4 regions of the Paenibacillus sp. FSL H8-0315 genome follow, and region 1 is predicted to be linked to each of the others. Evidence: riboswitches for the same ligand, from Rfam matches in the RefSeq annotation. Region 1 holds a riboswitch; each other region holds the start of a gene.
What was found. Region 1 has a riboswitch for thiamine pyrophosphate ahead of MHB56_RS16595 (ABC transporter substrate-binding protein). Riboswitches for the same ligand answer to the same signal wherever they lie in the genome.

Region 1 (5,526 bases):
CTGCACATGTCCTTTTTCCACGCAGGAAGGATGCCGACTCGTTTCGCCGTTTTTCCAGAGTAAATAATCTCGACTGCATTCTGGAGATTCCGCAGCAATCTATATTTTTCAAAATTCTCTCGACGGATATATTCATATGTCCTTTTCAGCTTGGATTCGTGACGATACGTGTCCAGCTGGAGGGGGATTCAATTCCCTTTAGTATTGCCCTAGAATTCGCGGATCGTTTCCGTGCGCTAGAGAATACCTTCATACAGGATGATTACACTTATATTCATTGCGGGGAACAGACCTATGAGATGGTAGAGGATTTTGTCTTCCGAAATTTGGTGGATGGACTGGAGCCATATCTGGATCAATCGGATATCAATGGGGCTTATTTCGAGACCCTTCCTTTTTTCGTAGATGAAAGAATGCAGGTGCAAGCTTTTTATGGCTTTCAGAATGAAGAAAGCTCTGATGAGATTAGTGTAAATCTGCGCTATCGTGCTTCACAGCTTGATGGAATTGATCTAAACGGAAAGCCCTATGCCAGTGCCAGCGATCCTGCGTATATTGCAAACTATTGTCATGAGCATTCCTATAATCGCTGGGGTCCAGACACATATTATATGATGAATGAGCAAACCTTTTGCTGCATGACCCGCGCTGAACAGGAGATTGCTGTTAGTCTAGCCAACCAGATGTACGGGCAATATTATTACGGATTTTTACTCAATATTTTCCACAAAATCGTTCTGCTAAAGCTCGCCAATATGCACTCCCGACTTCGGATTAATCATGATTATGAGGAAATAGACAATCTAATCTACTCCATTAATAAGTTCTCGGCAAAGTTCTACTTCTTGGAGTTGATTTCCCAGTCGCAGGGCCGGGAGATATTTCTTCAGCTGCGTAAAGTATACGGAAACGACGCTTTGTTCGAGGAAGTGAAAGAAACCTTAAATGACCTGTTTCAGTATCAGGATAAGTTTCAATCCAAGCGACGGGATAATCTGCTGATGATTCTTACTGTATTTACGGTAGTAAGCGGGATTTACGGCATGAATCAGGTCATTGACGATCTGGATGGAAAGATTCAATGGAGTAAAATGATTGGTTATTCTCCCTTTGAATTTCTTGCCCTCTTCGTGATCATGAGCGGGATTCTGATCAGCGTTGTCCTCACGCTAGGGGCGCTGGTTAGTGAGCTTAAACGGCGTCACCGCAAGAAATATAAAGATCTAGACTAGCAAAAAAGAAACTACTGGATTGGAAAAATTCAGGAGTGCACTACTAGACATTCCGAGTACAGCCGTCTATAATACACCGTATGCGAGAAATATAAGATATAAAGTATGGGTACAAAACTTATACTTACTTATATTGCACATAGAAATACCCGTTAACTTCATAGAACCAGGGGTGCTGGAATTGGCCGGCTGAGATTGTATCCCACAAGATACTGACCCTTATACCTGATCTGGATAATGCCAGCGTAGGAATCGCCAATTGGTTCTGGTCCCTGTGACCTTAACTAACCTTGCGCCAAGCCAGCGTCCCGATCACTCGGGGCGCTTTTTTTGTAAGATCACTAAAAGATGTAGAAAAACGTACATACTACACTTTACGGTTCATGTTGTGAAGACGGGATTCTTGTAACCTTAAAGGAGAGAAGAAGACATGCACCTCAAAAAAGCACTTACGTTGTGCCTCACCTGTGTACTCATTCTTGCCATTGCCGGATGCGGAAGCAACAATGGGAATACAGCCGGAAACAAAGCAAATGCTACTGATCCAACTGCTGCGGCTGGGACGGATGCTCCAAAAGAGCTCACCAAAGTTAAAGTCGCACTCGACTGGACACCGAACACGAATCATACCGGTCTATACGTAGCTAAGGATCTTGGTTACTACGCTGAAGAAGGTTTGGACGTCGAGATCGTTCAGCCAGGCGCAGCGGGTTCTGATACTATGGTTACTTCTGGCGAAGCCGCATTTGGCATCAGCGCCCAAGAAGGATTAACACTAGCCCGTCTACAAGGCGTACCCCTTGTCTCGATAGCAGCTATTATTCAGCATAATACGTCGGGATTCGCTGCTCCAGTAGATCGCAATATTAAATCACCAAAGGATTTTGAAGGTAAAACCTACGGAGGCTGGGGCTCACCGGCCGAAGAAGCAGCCATGAAAGCTATCATGGATCCTGAAGGTGGCGATGTAAAAAAGGTGAAGCTGATCAGTATCGGTGAAGCTGATTATTTTACCGCCGTCAAACGTGACATTGATTTCGCCTGGATTTTCTACGCTTGGACTGGTGTTGAGGCTGAGTTGCGTGGCGAGCCATTGGATATGCTGTACTTAAAGGATTATGCGCCACAGCTCGATTATTACACGCCTGTGCTGACGACGAGTGAGAAGCAAATTGCAGATCATCCTGATCTGGTGAAGGCCTTCATGAAAGCCACATCAAAAGGTTATCAATATGCCATTGATCATCCGGAAGAGGCTGCCGGTATGTTATCGAAGGCCGTTCCTGACCTGGACGCCGACCTTGTCCTAGCTAGCCAAAAATGGCTTAGCCCAAAATACAAGGACGATGCTGCCCGCTGGGGCGAGCAAAAAACCGAGGTCTGGCAGAATTATGGCGACTGGATGTACGATCTGAAGTTGCTGGATAAACCGCTGGATGCTGCTAGTGCATTCAGTAATGATTTTTTACCGGCGGAGTAAACAACAATTGTAATGAATTACTTCGTTATCAAAGTTGGCTTTTTGAACTTACCTTATAAAATGAGAGGATTGATTATTGTGGCTAACACCCTACTAAGCATTCAAGTAATTCCAAAAACTCCGAACAATGAGGATTCCATCCCATACGTAGATAAAGCGATTGAGGTCATTCAGAAATCCGGTGTTAAACATCAAGTGAATCCGCTGGAAACCACAATGGAAGGTGAGCTTAGCGAGCTGCTGGAGGTTGTGCGTCAGATGCAGGAGGCGTTGATCGAAGCAGGCAGTCCAAGCGTAATTTCGCAGATCAAAATCGCTCATAATCCTAACGGAATCAGCATGGATAAATTGACGGAGAAATATCGGCCGTGAGATCGACCTGGAAGCTAATATGGCCGCCCCTTGTGGCGGTCGTCTTCTTTTTAACCGTATGGCAGCTATCTGTATCTGTATTTCATATTGAATCCTGGATTCTGCCGAGTCCTGCTGATATTGCTCGTGAATCCACCAGTAACGCTTCTGGTCTTTGGGCTCATACGATGGCTACGCTGCGGCTCACTTTAATTGGTTTTCCCATTGGTACGGGGGTAGGCCTGATCGTTGCTTTGCTTTTGCATCTTTTGCCTTGGGCTAGACGGGCTTTTTATCCACTTATTATTCTGAGTCAAAATGTTCCCTCCATCGCGCTCGGACCCCTGCTCATTATCTGGTTCGGCTTTGGTCTTTTGCCCAAAATCGTGCTGATTACACTAGTATGTTTCTTCCCGGTAGCTGTCGCTGCGATGGGCGGTCTGGCCCAAAGTGATCAGGTCATGATGAATTATATGAAAATGGCTGGCGCAAGCAAGTGGCAAATTTTCACCAAGCTGGAGCTGCCCTCTTCTATCCCGGCACTATTTTCCGGCGTAAAAATATCTGCTACTTATGCGGTTATGGGCGCCGTGGTCGCTGAATGGATTGGCGCGGATAAAGGTATTGGCTATTATATGCTTCTGCAGAAATCCGCATATCGTACGGATCGGATGTTTGTTGCTATTGTTATTATTGTACTTTTAAGTCTTGTACTCTTTGCTATTATTGCATTGCTGGAAAAATGGCTGGTTCGCTGGAAGCCGCGCCGTAACTCATAGAAAGGAAGATGCCTGTATGTCTCAAGCGACGCAAATGCAACACAGAACAACAGAAGTCATAAGCTCTCCTGAAGCTCATACCGTGGCACCCGCCCTTGAAGTGAGCGGCATCTCCAAATCTTTTTCCCATCGTCGCCGTGAGACGAACGTTCTGAATAATGTCTCTCTCAAGGTAGAGCAACAAGAGTTCGTTTCGATCGTTGGTCCTTCCGGCTGCGGAAAAAGCACCTTATTCCATATGATTGGCGGCCTTGTGAAACCCGATGCAGGCACGATCCGCATGAACGGTAAGGTCGTTACAGGTCAACGCGGTGAAATTAGTTATATGCCGCAGCAGCCTGCGCTTTTTCCTTGGCGTACGATTGAGGATAATGTGCTGCTTGCTGGGGAGATCAAGGGCGCACTGCGGGATGGAGCCCGCGAGGAAGCGCGCCAGTGGCTTGCCAAGGTTGGGTTAAGCGGGTTCGAACATGCTTATCCGCATATGCTGTCTGGCGGGATGCAGCAGCGTGCAGCTTTTCTCAGAGCATTGCTCGCTCCGCAGGAGCTAATGTTGCTGGATGAACCTTTCAGTGCACTGGATGCACTAACTCGCAGTGAAATGCAGCGCTGGCTACTTGAGCTGTGGGAAGAGAATCGCCGCTCTGTGCTGTTCATCACTCACAACATCGAAGAAGCGTTGCTGCTCTCTAATCGTATCTATGTATTTTCCGGCCGCCCCGGCTCCATTCTGCATACAGTCGATGTGCCGTTTCCGCGGCCACGCCGTGATGAGATTACGGACTCTCCCGAGTTCCTTAAGCTCAAACGCCAGTTGTCACAGTGGATGCGAGAGGAACAAGCTAAAAATAGGCAGCCGCTAGCTTAATCGCTAAGCTCTGTAAACTGATATCGCTGGTATAGCGGTGTCAGTTTTTTTATTTTGCAGCGATAAACTCCTACCCTATTTTCAATTAACGCGGATGTATCTGCTCAATTAAACAAATTTCACTCATCATAATAGGGATCACATTAAATGTGTGGCGAAAACCGACTCCCTGTTGGTAATGGATAGTAACCGGGCGGGCTGGGGACATTTACGGGATTTATACCGTTGATTCACTTCGTCGGGCCGGATTTGGCTCATTCTGCGGGATTTATACCGTTGATTTGCTTCGTCGGGCCGGTTTCGGCTCATTCTACGGGATTTATACCGTTGATTTGCTGCTTCAGGCCGGATTTGGCTCATTCTGCGGGATTTATACCGTTGATTCACTTCGTCGGGCCGGATTTGGCTCATTCTGCGGGATTTATACCGTTAATTCACTTCGTCGGGCCGGATTTGGCTCATTCTGCGGGATTTATACCGTTGATTTGCTTCGTCGGGCTGTATTGCACCCGATCTAGGGCATTTTTGCCCTTGTTTTGCCACTTCGGGCTGAAATGCAACGATTCAAGGGCATTTTTGCCTTTCTTTTGCCTCTTCGGGCTGTATTGCACCGATTCTAGGGCATTTTTGCCTTTCTTTTGCCTCTTCGGGCTGTATTGCACCGATTCTAGGGCATTTTTGCCTTTCTTTTGCCACTTCGGGTTGAATTGCACCCGATCTAGGGCATTTTTGCCTTTCTTTTGCCCCTTAGGGCTGTATTGCGCCCGATCTAGGGCATTTTTGCCTTTCTTTTGCCTCTTCGGGCGGAATTCCAGT
Region 2 (5,526 bases), 2.4 Mb from region 1:
GTCAAAACCCGTCAATTTCCCCGCAGTGTCATGATAAGTAAAAGGTGCATAAGTCCCTTCTGTACCTATCCGCAATTTGCCGCTGGCCTTCACAGCCTCCAAACTGTTTTGCGCTGAAGATGCTGCTCCACCATTCGTTCCAGCTGTTGGTTCAGCAGCCGTATTGGTATTCGAATTATTGCCGCAAGCCGCTACAAGGACCACGGTTAACGCCAATATAATAGTTAAACTCCATTTTTTCATTATTAAATCCCCTCTCTCTATCCGGTTTTTTTCCGGTAAATTGAATAGTACACTGCCATCACATGATCGTCAATACTTTTTTCCGATTATGTACATCGGAATTGTAATATTAACTAGATTTCTACTTATATCTTACCCAATCTTGGATTAATCCTTCACTTCTTTCTCTCTTTACTTCTCAGAAAGATATGGTATATTTATAAACAAATTAATATGGACCTGTTATTTCACTAGGGGAGTCGGCCGACTGAGACGGAGCTTCAAGCTCCGGACCCTTGGAACCTGATCTGGATCATACCAGCGGAGGGAAGTGGAGCAGAATTTTCATCAAGCATGTTAAGTGTTATTATGCAGAATGAACTTTTTGACCCATTCATTTCCTCTGGAAATGGATGGGTCTTTATTTGTTTAGGCGCTCCACAAAAATATTAGGAGGTTAGATCATCACGACCATTTTATCTATTCAAGGCCTAACCTACTCTTTTCCGGAAACTGAACAACCCCCTGTATTCGCAAAACTATCCATGGATATCAGGCAAGGGGAATTCGTCTCCGTAGTAGGTGCTAGCGGATGCGGGAAAAGCACATTTTTCAAAACGGTTGCCGGTTTACTCGAACCTACTCATGGAAAAATAAAACTCCCTACGCTCCCCTCAACCGCTAGTCGTTTAGGTCAGATCGCTTATATGCCTCAGCAGGATTTATTGCTGCCTTGGAGAACAGTGCTCGACAACTGCCTTTTGCCCTGGGAGATCATGCCCAGATTTAGTAAACAGGAAACAATCATTCAGATTCGGGAAATGTTGGCCCGCTTCGGCTTAACAGATGTAGAGAAGGCTTATCCCCATGAACTTTCGGGAGGAATGAAACAGCGAGTCGCATTTCTGCGCACCTTAGTGGCTGGAGGCGGAAGTGGCCTTATGCTGCTGGATGAGCCCTTTGGCGCTCTCGATGCCATGACCAAACGTGAGATACACCGTTGGCTGTTGGAGTTATGGGGTGAACTGAATCAGACGATTATGCTCATCACTCATGATCTGGAAGAAGCACTATTGCTCAGTGATCGAATTTATTTATTATCTGGCGGTGCGCACAGCGAATTACAGGAGATCATTGTCGATCTACCAAAACCAAGACATTATAAGATGAACTATGAACCCCGGTTTATAGCACTACGGGCAGAGTTGGAGCGAAGATTGCATGCAACCTATACCTTTTAAAAAACATCTAGACAACTATGGTCCCTTCCTTCTTCTGGTACTGCTCATTCTTGTAATCTGGGAGTCAGCTGTTCGCCTTCACTTGATTCCAGCCTTTATTCTCCCTGCACCTTCATCTATTGGCATCGCATTGATCGAGCACAGGCAATTATTATTTGGACAGCATTTATTAGCGACGTTGCAGGAGATACTGGTAGGTTTTGTCCTTTCTGTGATTTTTGGTGTATTGCTGGGTATTGGAATGTTCCTGTTTCGCCCCGTAGAAAAGGCCATCTATCCCTTCCTTATCATTAGCCAGACGGTCCCATTAATTGCGCTATCGCCCATTTTTATTATGTGGTTCGGATATTCGCTGTGGAGCAAAGTGGCTGTGGTGTTTTTGACGGCTTTTTTTCCAGTTGTAGTGAGTACATATGATGGACTTCGTACAAGTGGCCAGACTTACAAGGACTTATTATTAACATTTGGTGCAAACCGCTGGCAGCTGCTTGTCAAAACCCAAATTCCACTGGCGTTGCCTGCTTTTTTCTCTGGCTTAAAGCTGTCCATTGTATACTGCGTCATCGGAGCTACTATCGGGGAATGGCTCGGCGGCAGTAAAGGACTCGGTTACTTCAGCCGCAGAATGGCCGGAAATATGCAGAGCGATGAAATGTTCGCGGCTGTATTTCTGCTGTCCGCGCTTGGTGTTGTGCTTTTTCTGGCGATAGCTTTACTCGAACAATTATTTTTAAAGAAAAGAGGATCTAACCAATGAATCATTTAAAATCCCCACAACGAGGACTTATTTCTGTATTTCTAGTATGCACACTTTTGCTCTTAAGCAGCTGCGGGAAGGCAGACAAGCTAAATAACAACTCCCAAACCGGTTCCTCCAATACCGATAATAAGCAGTCACACAAGCTGACGATTATGCTTGATTGGTATCCCAATGCCGTTCATTCCTTTCTATACGCTGCGCAACAGCAAGGATTTTTCCAAGAGGAAGGTTTGGATGTCGAGATCAAAATGCCTGCGGACAGCAATGACGCCCTAAAGCTTGTAGCAGCAAATCAAATTGATCTAGCGCTCAGTTATCAGCCTCAGGTGCTTATGGCACGCGGAGAGAAAATCCCTGTACGTTCGATTGCAGCAATCGTGCGGCATCCACTGAATCATCTGATGGTTCCTCAAGCAGGCAGTATTCATAGTCCCAAAGAGCTCGTGGGAAAACAAATCGGCTATTCCTCCATTCCGCTCTATGAAGCGATGATTCGGACAATGATCCAGAGTGATGGAGGCGATCCTTCATCCGCCAAGCTGATTGATGTAGGTTTTGACCTTATCCCTGCGATCTCTACAGGACAAGTGGACGCAATAATGGGCGGATTCATCAACCATGAACAACTGATCCTTGAAAAAGAGGGACATCCGGTCACCTCGCTTAATCCAACGGATTACGGAGTACCTGACTATTATGAGCTTGTGCTGGTGGCCAGCGAACAAGGATTGCAAAATTCTGAAGCCTACTTTAAAAAATTTCTAAATGCCATAACAAAAGGACAGGAATTTGTGGAGCAGAATCCTGAACAAGCCCTGGATTTACTGATTGCACATGAAGATGCAACTTCACCGCTCGACAAGGAGATTGAGAAAAAAAGTCTTGAAATTCTACTGCCGCTGATGAATGCAGGCGATCAAACTTTTGGTTATCAAGACCCGACATCTTGGGAAAAGGTTCAGCAGTGGTTATCCACCAACGATCTTCTACCAGAAGATATTAAAGCACAAGAAGCTTTTATCAATCTGTAACGTTTAGTTGGTTATTCATTCAAGCTTGAGGAGGAATTATGATGAGTTACTTAGCCAAAGTACGGGAATCCAACCCCTTGATCCACAACATCACTAATATTGTAGTAGCCAATTTCTCAGCCAACGGTCTGTTGGCGCTGGGTGCCTCTCCCTTTATGGCGGATGCCCACGAAGAAGTGATCGACATCGCCGCTATGTCGTCTGCTGTAGTTCTAAATATAGGCACACTCAATGACTACGCCATTCAATCTATGTTGCTCGCTGGTAAATCCGCTAATAAACACGGGGTTCCCCTAGTGCTTGACCCGGTAGGTGCAGGCGCAACTTCTTATCGGACCGCTGTCACTCAAAAGCTAGTGAATGAGATGCAAATCACCGCACTGCGGGGGAATGTAGCTGAAGTCGCTAATGTCATTGGAGAGAGTTGGTCCATTAAAGGGGTGGATGCTGGCGAAGGTGAAGGCGATGTAGTCCTTTTGGCTGAAGCTGCTGCGAGGAAGTTAAGCTGTGTGGTCATCATAACTGGAAAAGACGATGTGATCACGAATGGAAAAAACACTTATATTGCCAGCAACGGTCACCCTATTCTCACGAAAGTTACAGGAACTGGCTGCTTGCTCAGCGCTGTTGTGGGTGCATTTCTCGCGGTAAGTGGAGGTGCCTCGTTGGAGGCCGCAGTGGAAGCCCTCTCCTTCTATGGAGTAGCCGCTGAAATCGCCGCTGAATTAACAACTGGTCAAGGGCCGGGAAGCTTTCAGGTTGAGTTTCTAAATCAACTGACATGGGTCACGCCAGAAGTCTTCCTAGAAAGATCTAGTATCAAACAGCTCAGTTAATGACCCTCAAAGGAGTGAAATCGATGATTATATCCAAAGCTCTAACCATTGCCGGCTCCGATAGCGGCGGTGGTGCTGGCATTCAGGCCGATCTAAAAACCTTTCAGGAGCTTTCTGTCTATGGCATGTCCATCCTTACAGCTGTGACAGCGCAGAATACGCTGGGTGTCCAAGGGGTTTATCCAGTGACTCTGGAAGCTATAAATCAGCAGCTTGATTCTATAGGACTTGACCTGCAACCAGATGCCGTAAAGACCGGGATGTTATTTAACAGCGACATCATCCGCATTGTGGCAGATAAAATTAAGTATTACGGCTGGTCTAATCTTGTAATTGATCCTGTGATGGTCGCTAAAGGAGGGTCCACACTGCTGCTGCAGGAGGCGGTTCAATCCTTAATCAGCCATCTGCTGCCCTTAGCATTGGTGACGACACCCAATATTCCCGAAGCCGAAATGATCACAAAGATGACGATCTCCACCATAGAAGAACGCAAAAAAGCAGCCAAAATCATTCATGGCATGGGCTCCAAATATGTAGTACTAAAAGGGGGACATGATACCTCGACCACAGCCGTAACCGATCTTCTATATGATGGTCACGAATATACCTTATTGGAGAGTAGCCGGATTCAGACCAGACATACGCATGGTACAGGCTGCACCTATTCAGCAGCGGTCACCGCCGAGCTAGCCAAAGGCAAATCCGTAGCTGAGGCCATTCAAACTGCCAAAGCATTTATACAAGCGGCGATTGAGGACGAGCTGGGCATAGGGGCTGGGCATGGACCAACCAATCATTTTGCTTATCAGAACAGACTGCGAGGGATAAACAGTGCAACGAATGAACAGTGATCATCTGCGAGATCTATTAAAAGTCTATTTCATTATGGGCAGCGTAAATTGCCGTAAAGCTCCTGTTAAGGTGCTGCAGGAAGCGGTTGCTGGAGGCATAACCATGTTTCAATTCCGTGAAAAGGGTACCGGATCCTTAAGCGATAAGGCACGACTTAATCTTGGCAGACGACTTCAAAAGATCTGTCATGCCAATGGCGTGCCCTTTATCGTGAATGACGACATTGATTTAGCGATCGCGCTTGATGCGGACGGAATTCATGTAGGACAGGAGGATACACCTGCATTGGCGATCCGCCAGCTACTTGGAGAGAATAAAATCATTGGTGTATCCGCTCACTCCTTCGCTGAAGCTCAGCAGGCGATTGCCGATGGAGCCGACTATCTGGGCGTGGGTCCCATTTATCCTACGTCATCCAAGGAGGATGCCAAAGCTGTTCAAGGCACTGCGATGATTGAAGAACTAAGAAATAAAGGCATTACCATCCCTTTGGTTGGCATTGGGGGAATCACGCTGCAAAATGTTGCACCAGTATTAACAGCTGGTGCGGATGGGATTTCTGTTATCTCAGCGATTGCCGG
Region 3 (5,526 bases), 1.7 Mb from region 1:
TAGAGAGGCAGGCTCTCGTGTAGATAAAGTAATGCCCGAACGGGGTAAAAATAACCGGTATGCCAAAATAATCTGCACTAGCGATCGGTCGGTAACATCACACTCCGGGTTAAATTCCCCTAAATAAGGCCGAAACCGCGGAGGTGACAGACTGATCTCGCAATCTGGATACCGATCCTGCAAATAGCGGGCATGCATGGCACTTTGGAATGCTTCTTGCCGCCAATCATACATCCCGAGCAACGTACCAATATTCACAGAACGAAAACCTGCCTGACAGCCGCGTTCAGGTGCATCCAGGCGATTCCGGTAGTTTCTTTTAGGCCCTTTAACATGCAGCTTTCTGTAAGTCTCCTGGTGGTACACCTCTTGGTATAGTGTTAATCCATCCACCCCTGCTTGAAGAAGCTCTTTATATTCTGCAGTTGATAGAGGATTTATCTCAATACTGACAGAGGAAAAAAATTCCCTGAGTACATCTACGCAATCCTTAATATATGAGACAGGATTCTCCCGGCGCGATTCACCAGTCAAAATGAGGATATGCCGCAGACCTGTAGCTGCAATCTTCTCAGCCTCCCTGCGAACCTCCTCCAAGGACAGCTTTTTGCGCGGAAAATCATAAATGGAGCTGAAGCTGCAGTAGGTACAATGATTCACACAAAAATCCGCAAGATACATCGGTGTGAACAGCTGCATCGAATAACCAAAATGTGCACGGGTCAGTCGCTGTGCAGCCAACGCCATCTCCTCTAGCAGCGGCGTTGCTGCCGGAGAGAGCAATGCCAGCAAATCATTTTCGTTCAGCTTGTCTTTTCCAAGCGCCCGCTTAACGTCATCCTCCCGGAACTCCTTCCACAGTTGCTCATAAGGATACTGCTCCAAGCGGGCCAGTGTGTCAAAAAAGCTCATGCTAATCTTCCCTCCTTTCGTGACCTATCAAATTCAGTTCAAAAATCCAGTCAACGGTGACGAAGCAAAAGCAACTTCTTCTACAGGACCGAGTCCTGCCAAATAAGCTTTGCGGCCAGCGGATATCGCCTCGCGGAACGCTTCCGCCATGACGAGCGGATTACGTGCCGTTGCAATAGCCGTATTAAGCAGAACAGCAGCGGCCCCCATCTCCATTGCTTCCGCCGCTTCCGAGGGCTTGCCAATCCCGGCGTCTACAATAATCGGCAAATTCACTTCTTCAATAAGAATACGCACAAGCTCCTTAGTGCGCAGGCCGCGATTCGTCCCGATCGGCGCACCAAGCGGCATCACAGCAGCAGCACCGGCATCTCTCAGACGTAAAGCAGCCGAAAGGTCCGGACTCATATATGGCAATACTACAAAACCCTCCGCTGCTAAAATCTCTGTAGCTCGTATGGTCTCCAGATTATCTGGAAGCAGGTATTTCTGATCATTGATCACTTCGATCTTGACCCAGTTCCCCAGTCCCGCAGCTCTTGCTAATCTTGCAATACGGACTGCCTCTTCCGCTGTACGCGCTCCTGAGGTATTAGGCAGAAGAGTCATGTGGCCGGGAATGTGGTTCATGATATTTTCTGCTCCACCTTGCGGGTCCACTCGGCGAAGCGCTACAGTAATCACCTGAGAACCAGAGCTTGCGATCACTTCGGGGATCAACGTATTCCGGCTATATTTTCCGGTTCCGATAAATAATCTACTGGTTAATTCGATGCCGCCAATATGTAACGGGTCATGCATGAAATTACCTCCCTTTGGTTCGTATAAATTTCTCAAAATTCTATACCGCTCCATCTCAACCCCCACCAACAAAGTGCACCAGTTCCAAACGATCATCCTCGCTCAGAGCAGTACTTTCATAATTCTCCTTACTGACAATTTCTCCATTCAGCTCAATGATCATCAGACGACCCGACCACTCAGGAAGACTGATCAAATCAGCTATAGTTTGAATACCACCAGAACACTCTGCGGATTTCCCGTTAATCAACAGCTTCATTCTGAATCACCCCCTTCGCCCATGCTGTTACCTCCAGGCTATGAATGAACCGCCTTATGAATAGCTTTGGCGGCCTCATAAGGATCATCCGCTCCGCAAATACCGGACATCACAGCAACTCCTGCCGCACCTTTCCTGATGATCTGCGCCGCATTAGCGGGGCTAATTCCGCCAATCGCAATTACAGGAATAGAGCTGGTCTTCACCGTTTCTGCAAGCAGCTCTAACCCACGTGCGGGCAGCCCTAACTTGCTATCCGAGGGAAATACATGACCAAACAAGCAATAATCAGCTCCCTGCTCTGAGGCATTCGCCGCTTCTTCCGGAGAATGAACCGATCTCCCCAGCCGAAGCTGAGGTGCAATTCGCCGGGCTGTAACCGGACTCAGACTGTGCCAAGCCAACTGAACCCCCGCGGCACCAGCTGCCAATGCTACATCTATCCGGTCGTTGATTATCAGTTTGGTAGCGGGCATACCGGCAGCCAACAGCTGCTGTGCCGCAGCGAGCAGTTCGCATGCAGGACATTGCTTATCTCTCAGGTGAATATAATCGACCCATGTCTGCACCGTGACAGCTAGTTCAACAAAATGTCTCAGTTGTAGCTTGCCGTCTGATATTAGATGGATCTCAGCTTGCAACATCACGATCTCCTCTCTCACTTCCCTGTAGGTCAGTAAAAAACAAAAAAACTGCCCCCCGTAAGGAAGGCAGTCAGAATCTGTATATAGACGGCACTACAAATAGCCCGACAACAGAAATTCGTTCTCCACTTCCCTACGCTGGTCTTAACCAGATCAGGTTCAAAGGGTCCGGAAATCCATTCCGTCTCAGCCAATCGGCACCCCTAGTGACATAAATATACAATTTTAAAATGCTAACGTGGTTTATAGTAACATATTTTTTTATTGAAATACACCCATTTATTCACATTAGCTGTACTGATCTAACCGTTTACTACCTCGCCACCATTTACATGAATAACCTGTCCAGTCACATAACTGGAATCGTCAGAGGCCAGATATACATAGGCTGGTGCCAGCTCTTCTGGTTGTCCAGGCCGTTTCATAGGCTGTGTACCTCCAAACTCGCTAACCTGTTTTGCATCAAAGGTAGAGGGAATCAGCGGTGTCCAGATTGGACCTGGTGCAACACCGTTTACCCGTATGCCCTTCTCTGCCAGATTCGTGGACAAGGATCGTGTGAAGCTAAGAATAGCTCCTTTAGTTGATGAATAGTCCAGCAGCTGCGGGCTTCCGCGATAAGCGGTAATTGAAGTTGTATTTATAATTGTAGATCCTGCTTTTAAATGAGGCATAGCTGCTTTTGTTAAATAGAACATCGCAAATATATTCGTACGGAAAGTACGCTCTAGCTGCTCGGAAGTAATATCCTCGATCTTAGCTTGCGGATGTTGCTCTGCCGCGTTATTGATGAGAATATCAAGCTTTCCTAAGCCCTCCACCGTCTGTTTAATAAGATCTTTACAGAATTTCTCGTCACCGATATCACCTGGAATTAGGATACATTTGCGGCCTTCCTGCTCAACCTGACGTTTAGTTTCCTCTGCATCTGAGTGTTCATTAAGATATGAAATGACCACATCAGCGCCTTCTTTAGCAAAAAGCACAGCAACTGCACGCCCAATTCCGCTGTCTCCACCGGTAATTAACGCCGCCTTGTCTTGTAGTTTACCTGCTGCTTTATAATTTGCCGGCTCGTATTTGGGCAGCGGCGTCATTTCACTCTCAATCCCTGGCTGATGATGCTGCTCCTGTGGGGGTAAGGTTTTTGTAGCTTGTTTATTGTTGCCTGACATCTTCCCTATCTCCTCTCGTTAAGCAAATTGATAGTTAACTGATCGTCTTAGGATGGCACAACTATACACGTTTATACGCTGGGTTTATCATTTTCTTAAATCGCTTTACGAATCTTACTTACCACAATGAAAGTACAAATAAACAACCGTGAGAGATACACTGCTGTAAGTGGAGAGGAATTCACTGCATACAAATAGACACAGCATCGCTGCTGTGCCTTGAATTGTTCACCCTGACTATTTTAGAGAAGAAACATGATTTTCTGCATTCACTTCATGTTCCAGCACCCACATAAAGTACAGAGCTTTGGCCGCTTTCTCCCGGGTCACTATAGCTTTAGGTTCTAGTTCTGTCCCATTGACCATTTCGCCTCTGGCAATCCCCACTTCAGATCTAATGAGTCCTAATTCATATGCACTTTTCACTTTTGAAATTAAATAAGGAGAAATGTCCGCTGTATCAACAAGCTGCGTCCAGGATACAAGAGGATAGTACATCGCACCTCTAGCTCCTGGCTCCAGATTCGAATCATAGCCAGGATCTCCTGGCACTACTGCTATGCCGTTATAATCAGTCATGTACTTAGGTTTATTAGCAAACTTTATTTGGTAAACGTCATAGAGAATAGCACCCATCGTTTCACGTGACAGCTTACCTTTCGGATAATAGGCAAGATCTGATCTTTCCACTTTCATTAACTTAGAAATACTGCGTGTGAATTCAGCAACTGTCATCACCGTATCCGGATTAAAATTTCCTTGACGGTCTTTGCCCATTACTCCCAGCTGGATTAATTTCTCAATTTGATTACGGTAATAAGCAGCTTCCCCAGTCGTCGTATCATTCGTTATTTCCGGAAAAATCTTACCCCAGTTCCCTGTTAGTGCCGCATGCTTAACGTTCCCTTTAAGGTAAGCAGTAATGGAGGCAGCAGTAGAATCGCCAGTAGCACCTTTCTCTACAAGCTCCGTAACAATCATCCGCGAAAATTGTTTGGAGAGCGCTTCTTTAAAATGAGTCCCATCGACTTTCTTTGAAGGATGCCCGTTAGCGTAACTTCCGTCATTTGTTTTGCCTGGCGTTTCTCCGGCTTCAATTGACATGAAGAGGGATGTTATTGCTTCTACACCGATCTCGTTATAATATTTCAGACTTTCCGAGTTAAGGTCAATAAGTGTAACTCCAGATTCATCTGCGACCCGTTTAAGAATATCTACAAACTTTCTTGATTTAAAAGAATTTTCATAGATATATCCCGGACTTGCATTCCCTTTAATTCTGGACATTGGGGTTACCAGTACTGGTATCATACCCCGGGCTTGAATCGCAGGGAGATAGACTGCTTTAAGGTAATTTTCATACATTGCTTCTGTCGAACCTCTGCCGTAACGTCTGAACTCATCTGCGCTCTCATCATTGTGTCCGAATTGAATAAACACATAATCCCCAATGCTGCCATTCAGTAAAATGTCGTTCAGTCGACCTTCTGTATAGGCATTTTTAAACGAGCGTCCCCCCATGGAATAGTTAGTTACACTCAATTTATGTTGATTAAACATACTGCCAATAATCTGGCCCCAACCACTCATTGGTGCTTCGTCGAAGGTGTAGGACTTGACCGTAGAATCTCCAAGTATAAATAAATTCGGAAGAGCTCCAACTGCTCTATGCTGAGGCAAAATCGGTTCCAGTATGATCTCCTCAATCCCCACAGCTGTGTTCACTTTGTTCGGT
Region 4 (5,526 bases), 1.2 Mb from region 1:
ATACATGCAATACTGGAGTGTTCAAAGTGTTGATCCAGTCGATTATATAGGCAAGGAAATAACTACAAGTAAGTTCATCGTTAAAAATCACCCCTTAGATAATAAGAAGGATAATACAAAAAAACAAACCCTGATTTTTCTGCTAGAAGCAGACGATGAAGTGATAGGAGGCTATAGTTTTCCTGATTTCGATGAATTACATATGGGCTGGGTTTACACCATTGATGGAAAAACACTCGAAGAATTGACCAGAGAAGCTTTCCCGAAATGGTCTAAGGAGTGGAATTTAAGATATAAATAATGGTTGGGGAGTATTTATAAAGGAGCAGATATGAAAAAACTAATCCTAGTGCTTGTAGCGGTGGTTATTATTTCGAATGCGATATGGAGTTATTTATATTTCAATAAAGAGGTCGAAACAAATTTAAACACTGGTGTTCAAGTATATACGCTTAAGGGTACAGGGGATACATGGGATGTTTTAGATTACAAAATAATAATTTCATCTAGCAAAATTTTACGGGGACATGGGAAGTTAGTGTTCAAGGGAGACCCAAGCGCTTTAGTGAATAGTAGCTATTATAAGTATGAAGTCAATGAAAAAAACAATAATAATAAGGATGAAACAGTTCTTGTAAATGAAGCTAGGTCAACGGATGGACCCATTTCAATATTAAGTAACACTGATATCGGGTCTATAACTGGTCCATATTTATATGACGAATTAAATAAAAATAGACAAAATTATAAAAACACCACTTTATCTATTACATGGAATGATAATGAAGGGGAGCTTCATTCCGAAACAATAAGTTTAGATATTGAGAGTGAAATTTCTCTTAAGGATGATCTTTAAGGGTGATAAATCCAAGAGACTAAGATTGAATCTCTACGGACTGAAGGAAGATCCTCTACGCCCCAAAAGCCTGCCGGTACTTCACAGGAGACATGCCTTCAAACCTTCTGAACACTTTAATGAAATAGCTGGACTGGGCAAAACCGGACTGAGTCGCAACCTGAGCAATGGAGAGTCCTGTGGAAACCAGTAAAAGCTTGGCTTTAGCCAGCCGACAATCGGTTAAATAACGGTTTGGAGTTTTACCCATAACCACCCGGAACAGCCTTAGAAAATGATAGCTGCTGTAACCGGTCAATCTTGCCATCGATTCAAGAGACCAAGGGCTGGCACATTCGACATGAATGATATCTGCAGCACTGCGGATGGACTGCCTAACCTCGTGCGGTACTGAGCCGTGAAGCGGCTCGGAGTTCTGCAGCAAGTTTACTAGAAGCTCATACAGCAGAGCAGATAGTCTTGGCTCGCTACGGGTCACGTAGGAAGCACTCAGTAGGTACATTTCCTCGAATAGCTCGTCCAGCTTAGCATCCAAATCAAAAGTGAACAGGTATGCACGAGACTGGTCCACTTCTTCTAATAAGGGAAGGACAATTTCAGTGTTAAAATGAACCCAGCGGACATCCCAAGGCTCGCCTGGGTCAGAGCCGTATTGCTGATAAGCCCCTTTGGGGTACAGAAAACCTCGTCCTCTACTCATCGGAATACGTTCGCCCTCATGGAATACATAACCCTCCCCACCAAAGATCAAATGCAGGTTATAACTCCCCAGAAACCCTTCGCTTCTTCTCTCTGTATGTTGTGGAAAGTGAGTGTAATGTCCCAAAAATTCAGGATAACAGACATATTTTGAAAAAGCCGGTGTCGGCAAATACCATTGTTTCTTCATGTTTGGCAGCACCCATTTCTGTAGCGCAACAGAGCGCAAGTTGGATTAAGGCAATGAACGCAAGATTGTTATATGATAGCAATATTTTGTTATATAAGACCTCTTAACATTGATACTACAATAGAATTATATAATATTGAAAGCATATTTTTAATACTTTGGAGGTAATGATGAAGAAACCTGTCGCAACTGAAAAATTCGAGCTTGGCGTCTGTTATTATCCGGAGCACTGGCCAGAAAACATGTGGGAGGACGATTATCGCCGGATGCGTGAACTCGGCTTTACGATCATTCGGATGGGGGAGTTTGCTTGGTCTATTTTTGAACCGGCAGAAGGGCAGTTTCAGTTCGGGCTCTTTGATCGGGCGATTGATCTAGCACATAAATATGGTCTTCAGGTTGTACTTGGTACTCCGACGGCCACGCCTCCAGCTTGGTTGACTGATAAGTATCCCGAAGTTTTAAATGTAACCTACGAAGGTGTTACACTTCAGCATGGCATGCGCCGTCATTATAATTACAGCAGTCCTAAATACCGGGAACTGTGTGCACGTATTGCAGAACAAATGGCTGAACATTACGGCAATCATCCGGGTGTAGTTGGCTGGCAAATTGATAATGAGCTCAACTGTGAGATCAGTGAATTTTATTCGGAGAGTGACCATAAGGCTTTCCGGGAATGGCTACAGCAGAAATATGTTACACTTGAGCATTTGAACGAGGCTTGGGGAGCTGTTTTTTGGAATCAAAGCTATAGTGACTGGTCTCAGGTCTATCTTCCACGTCCGACTCCAGTACCGAAGCAACCCAATCCTCATCAGGCATTGGATGAAAAACGGTTTATTTCGGACAATACAATTTCTTTTGCCAAAAACCAAGCGGATATCATCCGTAAACTTGCCCCTAAGCAGTGGGTAACCACGAACGGTCTGTTCGGGCATCTCGATAGCCATGAAATGACGGATGAACTGTTGGATTTCTTCAGCTATGATTCCTATCCTCAGTTCTCTACTATTTTTTATGACCCGAATGAGCGGAATCCGCTGAATGATAGAGGCTGGGGACTGTCGTTATCTGTTGTTCGTTCGATATCCCCGAATTTCTGCATTATGGAGCAGCAGTCGGGCCCGGGTGGCTGGGTGAACCGGATGGATATGCCTTCTCCAAAGCCCGGGCAGATGCGGTTATGGACTTATCAGTCGATCGCTCATGGAGCAGATATGGTGTTATATTTCCGCTGGCGGACAGCTACGATGGGCAATGAAATTTATTGGCATGGAATCAATGACTATCATAATCAGCCTAACCGGAGAGTGCGGGAAGCGGGGCAGATCGGTCAGGAGCTGGCAGCAGCAGGTCATGCGTTTGTCGGTACTCGTAATCAGGCTAACATTGCTATTGTTCGTGATTATGACAATGAGTGGGATGGAGAATACGATGTTTGGCATGGCCCGTTTATGTGGAAGAGCAATAAGGAGTGGTACAAGGCGCTTCAGCAGAAGCATATCCCGAATGACGTACTCTATTTACGCAAAAAAACAACGCTGGAGGAGCTTGCAAGGTACGACGTGCTTATCTATCCTCACCCAGCGATTATGACAGATGAGACAGCAGCACTGCTGGATGAATATGTTCAGCAAGGCGGCAAACTGATCTTCGGCTGTAGAACCGGCTATAAGGATGAGCGCGGTCAATGTAATATGCGTCCTTTCCCAGGTGCTGCTAAGGATCTATGCGGGATCACAGTTGAAGAATTCACAATGGTTAAGGGCAGTCGTCAGCCAACAACAATTAGCTGGTCAGGCGCGGCCGAAGTCGTTACGGGAGCAGATGACTTTAATGATATTCTCAAAATAGAGGAAGCTTCGGTTGAAGTGATGGCGGTTTACGCCTCTGATTATTATGCAGGAAAACCGGCGGTATCTAGAAATCGTCGCGGCAAGGGTGAGGTTTGGTATTACGGAGCCGTATTTAATGAACAGGCAGCGGCTGAGATCATAAATTTAATTGATCTACAATCGCCAGCAGATTGGCTGGAGCTCCCAGAAGAGGTAGAACTGCAAGTCCGTACCGGAGCTTCTTCCAGTTATGCTTTTTTGCTTAATTATAGTGAGACTCCTGTCACGATCCATCTTCATGAGACCAAAACAGATTTACTGAGCGGCACAACATTGTCGGGTGAGGTGCTTCTGGAAGGATTTGGGGTACTGGTGTTAAACTAACGTATACATTGATCTCACATTTGAGTAGATTTGGATAATTCTCTCTTTTCGGTTATACTTTGAAGTAGCAATTATATAGTCACGGGAGCTTGGTGGGACCAGGCTGAGAGGATAGTTATAACTATCGACCGTCAAACCTGATCTGGATAATGCCAGCGGAGGAAATGGAGCTCTATTTCTATTTGTCTACTCTAAGGCCGCATCTTATACAGATGTGGCCTTTTCTATGTGTGGGGAGTAGACCGTCTCCGCTTGATCAAATCACCTTATAGGAGGAATTGAGATGACAAGCGAATTGAACAACGATCCAATCAATCTATCAGCTTTTCCAGCAAGTCAAAAAGTGTATGTAAAGGGTTCACGGCCTGATATACAGGTGCCTATGCGGGAGATCTCACTTAGTCCAACTGCGGGTATAGACGGCGAAGAGGAGAATGCCCCAATTCATGTCTATGACACAAGCGGGGCTTACACGGATGCTAATATTCATACTGATATTCGTCAGGGGTTAGAGCCCAATCGTCTAAGCTGGATTGAGGAACGAGGGGATGCGGAAGCGTACGAAGGAAGAACCGTGAAGCCTGAAGATAACGGGAATGCAACGGGAAAAGCTGTGGCGGAAGTGTTTCCAGCGCTCCATAGAAAACCTTTGCGAGCGAAAAAGGGGCGTAATGTCTCTCAAATGCATTATGCACGCAAAGGGATTATTAGTTCGGAAATGGAATACGTTGCGATTCGTGAGAATGTGGCACCGGAATTTGTAAGAGATGAAGTAGCCCGCGGCCGCGCCATCATCCCATCGAATATCAATCATCCAGAGAGTGAACCGATGATTATTGGACGCAATTTTTTAGTGAAGATCAATGCCAATATAGGAAATTCCGCAGTATCCTCATCCATAGAGGAAGAGGTAGAGAAGATGAGATGGGCCACCCGCTGGGGTGCAGATAATATAATGGATCTCTCCACAGGTAAAAACATCCATACGACACGCGAGTGGATCATCCGTAATTCTCCTGTTCCTATTGGCACGGTGCCTATCTATCAAGCGTTGGAAAAAGTGAATGGGAAAGCGGAAGATTTAACGTGGGAAGTGTACCGTGATACGCTCATTGAGCAAGCGGAGCAAGGGGTTGATTATTTTACCATTCATGCGGGGGTTCTGCTTCGTTATATCCCGTTGACGGCACAACGTATGACTGGCATTGTTTCAAGAGGTGGTTCCATTATGGCGGCATGGTGTCTTGCGCATCATCAAGAGAACTTTTTATATACACATTTTGAAGAGATATGTGAAATCATGAAGCTGTACGATGTTTCTTTTTCCCTAGGCGATGGATTACGTCCGGGTTCGATTGCTGATGCGAATGATGAAGCACAATTTGCCGAGTTAGAGACGTTAGGTGAATTAACAGCTATAGCTTGGAGTCATGATGTACAGGTGATGGTAGAGGGTCCAGGACATGTGCCGATGCACTTGATTAAAGAGAATATGGATAAGCAAATTGAAACCTGTAACGAAGCCCCTTTTTATACATTAGGTCCACTGACTACAGATA

Region 2: linked by a shared signal. The riboswitch ahead of MHB56_RS26770 (ABC transporter ATP-binding protein) and the one ahead of MHB56_RS16595 (ABC transporter substrate-binding protein) in region 1 are both predicted to bind thiamine pyrophosphate.
Region 3: linked by a shared signal. The riboswitch ahead of MHB56_RS23680 (thiamine phosphate synthase) and the one ahead of MHB56_RS16595 (ABC transporter substrate-binding protein) in region 1 are both predicted to bind thiamine pyrophosphate.
Region 4: linked by a shared signal. The riboswitch ahead of thiC (phosphomethylpyrimidine synthase ThiC) and the one ahead of MHB56_RS16595 (ABC transporter substrate-binding protein) in region 1 are both predicted to bind thiamine pyrophosphate.

Annotation. Positions count from the first base shown of each region.
Region 1 covers NZ_JBBOTA010000001.1:3,804,506-3,810,031, reverse strand. Annotated here, with positions in the region: gene MHB56_RS16600 (hypothetical protein) at 1-1,232, shown strand, start outside; TPP riboswitch at 1,391-1,501, shown strand; gene MHB56_RS16595 (ABC transporter substrate-binding protein) at 1,663-2,712, shown strand; gene MHB56_RS16590 (thiamine-binding protein) at 2,791-3,084, shown strand; gene MHB56_RS16585 (ABC transporter permease) at 3,081-3,842, shown strand; gene MHB56_RS16580 (ABC transporter ATP-binding protein) at 3,877-4,710, shown strand; gene MHB56_RS16575 (hypothetical protein) at 4,992-5,228, shown strand.
Region 2 covers NZ_JBBOTA010000001.1:6,157,066-6,162,591, reverse strand. Annotated here, with positions in the region: gene MHB56_RS26775 (amino acid ABC transporter substrate-binding protein) at 1-243, opposite strand, end outside; TPP riboswitch at 466-569, shown strand; gene MHB56_RS26770 (ABC transporter ATP-binding protein) at 768-1,463, shown strand; gene MHB56_RS26765 (ABC transporter permease) at 1,444-2,220, shown strand; gene MHB56_RS26760 (ABC transporter substrate-binding protein) at 2,217-3,254, shown strand; gene thiM (hydroxyethylthiazole kinase) at 3,296-4,090, shown strand; gene thiD (bifunctional hydroxymethylpyrimidine kinase/phosphomethylpyrimidine kinase) at 4,114-4,944, shown strand; gene thiE (thiamine phosphate synthase) at 4,934-5,526, shown strand, end outside.
Region 3 covers NZ_JBBOTA010000001.1:5,474,598-5,480,123, reverse strand. Annotated here, with positions in the region: gene thiH (2-iminoacetate synthase ThiH) at 1-912, opposite strand, end outside; gene MHB56_RS23690 (thiazole synthase) at 946-1,713, opposite strand; gene thiS (sulfur carrier protein ThiS) at 1,769-1,972, opposite strand; gene MHB56_RS23680 (thiamine phosphate synthase) at 2,011-2,616, opposite strand; TPP riboswitch at 2,730-2,831, opposite strand; gene MHB56_RS23675 (SDR family oxidoreductase) at 2,919-3,791, opposite strand; gene MHB56_RS23670 (GDSL-type esterase/lipase family protein) at 4,029-5,526, opposite strand, start outside.
Region 4 covers NZ_JBBOTA010000001.1:2,581,446-2,586,971, reverse strand. Annotated here, with positions in the region: gene MHB56_RS11125 (hypothetical protein) at 1-301, shown strand, start outside; gene MHB56_RS11120 (hypothetical protein) at 332-856, shown strand; gene MHB56_RS11115 (helix-turn-helix transcriptional regulator) at 912-1,745, opposite strand; gene MHB56_RS11110 (beta-galactosidase) at 1,916-3,967, shown strand; TPP riboswitch at 4,039-4,148, shown strand; gene thiC (phosphomethylpyrimidine synthase ThiC) at 4,251-5,526, shown strand, end outside.